DNA from 2 places in the Bacillus sp. JJ1562 genome. Region 1 is predicted to be linked to the other one. Evidence: riboswitches for the same ligand, from Rfam matches in the RefSeq annotation. Region 1 holds a riboswitch; the other holds the start of a gene.
The links. Region 1 has a riboswitch for lysine ahead of V7097_RS08725 (aspartate kinase). Riboswitches for the same ligand answer to the same signal wherever they lie in the genome.
Positions count from the first base shown of each region.

Region 2: another riboswitch for lysine. It lies ahead of V7097_RS04510 (transporter substrate-binding domain-containing protein); the one in region 1 lies ahead of V7097_RS08725 (aspartate kinase).

Region 1 covers NZ_JBALOQ010000013.1:245,234-248,441, forward strand. Annotated here, with positions in the region: gene V7097_RS08720 (YslB family protein) at 1-295, shown strand, start outside; gene V7097_RS08725 (aspartate kinase) at 383-1,627, opposite strand; lysine riboswitch at 1,714-1,891, opposite strand; gene uvrC (excinuclease ABC subunit UvrC) at 1,958-3,208, opposite strand, start outside.
Region 2 covers NZ_JBALOQ010000006.1:39,527-42,734, forward strand. Annotated here, with positions in the region: gene V7097_RS04505 (amino acid ABC transporter permease) at 1-296, opposite strand, end outside; gene V7097_RS04510 (transporter substrate-binding domain-containing protein) at 362-1,198, opposite strand; lysine riboswitch at 1,300-1,479, opposite strand; gene pdxA (4-hydroxythreonine-4-phosphate dehydrogenase PdxA) at 1,570-2,532, opposite strand; gene V7097_RS04520 (four-carbon acid sugar kinase family protein) at 2,568-3,208, opposite strand, start outside.

The DNA of each region.
Region 1 (3,208 bases):
CCCCTTACCAACAATTGAAGAAATTATTTCGTTTTTTCATGATGCTGGATGGGGAGACCTAACGGTAGAGCGTTCGGATAAGAATTCTATTGAATTCCATTTAGATGGAACGATCGTGTCTTCTCGTTTTAAACGAAAGGATATTTGTACATTCCAACTTGAATCTGGTTTTCTTGCTCAACAAATTCAACAACAGAAAAATCGAATCACTGAAAGCTATGAACAACAAAAAAGACGAGCAAAAAAAATCATCTTCACGGTAAAATGGGATCAAAAAGACATTACTGAAGAATAAGAGTCTGCACAATACGTGCAGGCTTTTTATATAGAAATGGGCGCCCAAAAACAAGATTTATCTTTGAACGCCCCGCTATGCATCAAATTATAGTTTGACTTTTGCTTTTTCTTCTTCAACCACTGCTAAATTAAATGAATCATGTAATGCTTCAACCGCAAGAACCATGCTTCCTTGATCAACAACAGTTGAAACTTTGATTTCAGATGTACTTACCATTTTTACTTCAATGTTTTCTTGTGCAAGTACTTGGAACATATCAGCCGCAACCCCTGGGTTTGAAACCATTCCAGAGCCAACAATTGAAACCTTCGCTAAACCATCTTCATGCTGAATACTCTCATATTTTAATAAATCCTTGTTATTTTCTAAAACAGCAAGAGTGTCGCGTAAATCTGGTGTTTTAATTGAAAATGAAATATTTGTATGATTTTGATCTGTCGTGTTTTGAATGATGATATCTACGTTTAAACCATTCTTTGCAAGTGTGCCAAAGATGGTTGAAAGTGTGTGTAATTCATTTGGTAATCCAGATACTCTTACCCTTGTGATCTGGTCTTCGAAAGCAATTCCCCTGACAACGAGATTCTTTTCCATCGAAACTTCCTCCTCAATTATGGTTCCATTTTCTAGCTCTAAGCTTGATCGAACTTCAAGCGGCATTTCAAAGTTTTTCGCAAATTCAACTGCACGTGGGTGAAGTACACCCGCACCTAGGTTTGCAAGCTCCAGCATTTCATCATAGGAAATGGAATGAAGTTTACGTGCAGATGGAACAACACGAGGATCCGTCGTATATACACCTGTTACATCTGTGTAGATATCACATTTGTCCGCATTCAATGCTGCTGCTAGTGCAACTGCAGTTGTATCAGACCCACCCCGTCCAAGAGTCGTTATATCTCCAGAGCCACTGATTCCCTGGAATCCTGCAACGACAACGATTTTCCCTTCTTTTAGACGATCGCTTACTCTTGAAACTTCAATATTTTCAATGCGGGCATTACTATGTATAGCCTCAGTTTCAATACCAGCCTGCCAGCCAGTGTAAGATACAGATTCATACCCCTTTTCCTGAATTGCCATTGATAAAAGGGCGATTGTTACTTGTTCACCTGTACTTAACAACATATCCATCTCGCGTTTGCTTGGCGAGTTTGTAATTTCATTTGCTAAGCTTACTAGCTGATCTGTTGTTTTACCCATTGCTGATACAACAACCACAACTTGGTTCCCTGCTTGCACTTCTTGAATAACACGATTAGCAACATTTTTAATTCTATCCGGTGACCCTACTGAGGTGCCTCCAAATTTTTGTACGATGATCCCCATGCCCTCAACCTCTTTCTGAATATAATAAAAAACAGCAATGAGATTATCTCATTGCTGTGATATACGTAAACAAAAAACGTGTCACATCGTGAGATAGCTCTCCAAGATTAACTCATCTTGACAATCTTACGTCTCTTAAACATAAGACCAGCAAAAAAGGTATGAGGCCTTTTTCACTTCGGCGAACTTTCCTTTCTGCAATAATCATAGGGGCTCATTCCCCTCCAATTGCATACTGATAAAGCTCGCTCCTCTATCATCACTTCAACGTATTGAAGTGTATATTATATTATTAAGGATTATATCAGAGTATTTTCAAAATAGCAACGCCTATTCCTTTAATTTTTCAAAGATGGCTTCAGCGGTTGGCCGAGGAATATTGGCTTGTTGGATTTCCTCTATGCTTGCTTCCTTCATTCTCTTGATTGAACCAAAATGCTTTAGCAATGCTTTCTTTCGCTTATCCCCGACTCCTGGAATATCATCAAGTGCAGATTGAAAGGCACTTTTTCCACGAACTTGGCGATGGAAGGTAATGGCAAAGCGGTGCACTTCATCTTGAATCCGTTGAAGAAGATAAAACTCCTGGCTATTTCTTGGAAGTTCCACAATTTCAGGTGGGTCCCCAATCAACAACTCTGAAGTTCTATGCTTATCATCCTTCGCAAGTCCTGCTAACGGGATTTCTAAACCTAGCTCATTTTCTATAATATCCCTTACTGCAGCAAGATGACCTTTTCCTCCGTCAATGACTATAAGATCTGGTAATGGAAGGTTTTCTTTGAGAGCGCGGCTGTATCTTCTCCGCACAACCTCCCTCATTGATTCATAATCATCAGGACCTTGCACCGATTTAATTTTATATTTTCTATATTCCTTTTTATCCGGTTTTCCGTCCGTAAAAACAATCATTGCTGAAACAGGGTCTGTCCCTTGGATATTCGAGTTATCAAATGCCTCAATCCGATGGGGGGTGTATATTCCCAATCTTTGACCTAAGTTTTCTACTGCCTTGATTGTCCGATCTTCATCACGCTCAATCAGAGCAAATTTCTCCGTTAAAGCGATTTTGGCATTTTTCCTTGCCAAGTCAACTAGTTGTTTTTTCTTCCCACGACTTGGCTGTTGTACATTTACCTCTAGTAATTGCTCAGCAATCTCATGATCAATCGAACTAGGAAGTAGAACTTCTTTTGGTTTAAAATGATTTTCTTTCAAATAGAATTGTCCCAGGAATGTTAAGAAATCTTGTTCTGGCTCATTATAAAATGGGAATAATGAAACATCCCTCTCTATTAATTTACCTTGACGAATGAAAAAGACTTGAACACACATCCAACCTTTATCATAGGAATAACCGAATACATCACGATCAATAAAATCGGTCATCGTCATTTTCTGTTTTTCCATCGTTGTTTCGATATTTGTGATTTGATCGCGGTATTCTTTCGCTCTCTCAAAATCTAGTTCTTCCGAAGCTTTTAGCATTTTTTCAGTTAACTCATGCTTGATTTCTTTATATCCACCATTAAGAAAACGTATGATATCGTCTACCATTTTTTTATTTGTTTCATCAGATAC
Region 2 (3,208 bases), on a different contig from region 1:
TTCATATCTATACCAAATGCTAACGCAGAACCATAATAAATAACCATGGCTTGTACAATCATTGGTGTTCCACGGAAGAATTCTATATAGATTGAGAGGATTACATTAATCACTTTTAAAAATATTTTGTTCACTCCACGTTCAGGCATTGGAATTGTACGGACTACTCCTGCTAACAATCCAATCGCTGCCCCAATAATCGTCCCAATAAGAGCAATCAAAAGTGTTACACCCGCACCACGAAGGAACATTGGCCAGTTTTCTGTGATTATTCGAATGACCCACTCAAAACTCATCTTTTTTCCTCCTTTACCCTATAAAACCGACTGTATGTTGATATACAGCCGGTTTCTGGCATTTATTATTGTGCTGCTGGTTGATTTTTAATTGCCGAATCCATAATGCTTGTTTGTTCTTCTTCTGAGATACCTGCTAAAATTTCATTGATTTTATCTGTTAATTCACTGCCCTTTTGAAGTCCAACAGCGATTGCTGTATCATCTGCTGATGTTTTAAAACCTTCATCAAACTCAACCATGACAAAGTTCTCATTTGCAGATGAAGCACTAATTCCTTCAGGACGCTCTGAAACGTATCCATCAATTATTCCTGATTCAAGAGCAACTCTCATTGCTGGGAAGTTGTCCATTGCTGTTTTCTTCTCCACACCTTCAATTTGATCAATCACTGAATAGTGGAACGTATTTAATTGAGCTGTAACTTTTGCACTGTTGAAATCTTGAATAGAAGTAGCATTTTCATACTTACTACCTTTCTTCACAACCATCACTAAATTTGAAGTATAGTAAGTATCTGAGAAATCGATTGCTTCCTTACGTTCTGCTGTCGGTGACATACCCGCTATGATTGCATCAATTTTCCCTGATTGTAAAGCTGGTACAAGACCATCCCACTCTGTTTTGACAATAACTAATTCTTTTCCTAATCCTTCAGCTACTTTTTTAGCGATTTCTACATCATATCCACCCGCATATTCTTTAGAGCCATCAATTTTAACTGCACCGTTTGAATCATCGTTTTGAGTCCAGTTAAATGGCGCATATCCAGCTTCAAGGCCGACTTTAAATGTATTATCTTCTGACGACCCGGAACCAGAACTATTACTTGTCCCACATCCTGCTAATAAAAGAATAGTTGAAATCAATAAAACTATGAATAATGATAACTTGTTTCTCATCATCTATTTCCCCCTGTTTTTTGATAAATTTCGACAAAAAAAACGACCCGAGATTTACTCAGGTCGCTGTATCGTCACCCTAAAGTCCTCTCTTTTATCTCAAATGAGATAGCACAACTCAATAAACCGGGGTTTATTGAGACAGTCCTGCAGCTCTTAACTGCAGACCCAGCATGTAATACTGAGAATATTACAAACTTCGGCGACATTTCCTTCTCCTTAGCATCACTGCTTCTCAAACTCCACTAAAGACTGTTAAATATCGCGCCTCTACCTCACTATTAAAAAGTGAGGTCTTATTTAATTAGTTTCTATACTACTATAATACCTATAAAACCGTCAACCAGTATTTATTAGCAATATCTAGTAAGTCACTCCGGTGCAAAATCTACTGCTTGGCGAATGGCTTCAATTAAGCTTCTCTCATCCGCAATCCCTTTGCCTGCAATATCAAAAGCCGTGCCATGGTCAACACTAGTACGAATAATGGGTAAGCCGACTGTTATATTCACGCCAACATCAAGCCCTAGTACTTTTACAGGTCCGTGCCCTTGATCATGGTACATTGCGACAACAATGTCGAAATCCCCACGAGTTGCACGGAAAAATAGAGTATCAGCAGGCAATGGACCAAATACTTCTATTCCTTCAGCTTGAGCTTTCTGTACACCAGGAATCACTTTCTCTTCTTCTTCGCCGTAACCGAATAGTCCATTTTCACCAGCATGAGGATTGATTCCACAAACAGCAATTTTTGGATTTTTAATTCCGGATTTTTTTAAAGTCTCGTCCGCTAATTTGATCACTTTATATACACGTTCAGAATTGATCATCTTGACCGCATCAAGAATCCCTACATGTGTTGTAACATGAATGACTTTCAAATTGGGTGCAGATAGCATCATCGAAAAATCTGTTGTCCCGGTTAAATCAGCCAAAATTTCCGTGTGACCAGGGTAAAAATGGCCAGCCTTATGCAAGGCTTCTTTATTTAAAGGTGCCGTGCAAATTGCATCTATTTGCTTCCGGTTTGCTAGTTCAATAGCTTTTGCCAAATATTCATAAGCTGCATGACCTGCTTCTGCAGAGACTTTTCCAATAGGCAAATCCTCCGGCAATAATTTAAGATCAAGACAATTGACAATCCCCATTTGAAAATCTGCATCATCAATATGTTGGATGGAATGAATATGGAGCTTAGAATGGACATAAGCTTTTGCCCGCTCAAGAATTTTCGCATCTCCGATTACAATTGGCTTACATTTTTCATGTACTTCTTGTTCAGCTAAGCTTTTTAAAATAATTTCCGGTCCAACTCCTGCAGCATCTCCCATTGTAATCCCAATGATTGGTCTTTGCTTCGTCACGTTCACACATCCCTTATCAAAAAGTGCATTGCATTTATCAATGACTCACGATTCCCAAAACCCCCGGCTTTCGTGACAGCCCACATATCTCTTTCATATCCTATTAATCTTCCAAACGGCAAACCTGGTTCTATTTCAGAAGCTAATTCCATTTCGTTAATCCCAAGCATAGAACAGACTGCCTTCGCCGTATCTCCACCGGTTAATATCAACCCATTAATTAATTGGTTTTGGTTACAAATATCTTTTGCCAAAGTTCCTAAGCTGATTGCAATTCGTTCACTAATTTCCACCTTAGTTAAACCTTGTATTTCACCCTCATTTTGGGCAATTTCGCGATTTTCTTCATTCGACTCAACATACACAATATAATGCTTAGCATTGGAATGTGATTTCATTTCTTTTAAAATGGAGCTTGACTCAAAGACTGGTTGAATTAATTTCCGGACATCTAATTTAATGGAATACACATCTTCTAATCGAGTTGCTTCCTCAAGTTGAAGGTTTGTAATATGCGAGAGGCTACCTGAAACAGTCAATGTTTTACATATGGGTGGTTGTGAACTTCGAATTGTTTTCCCTTTTATTTGTAGGGCTTCAGGAATATATTCAATTAAACCAGCTGATCCTACCCAAACAATCC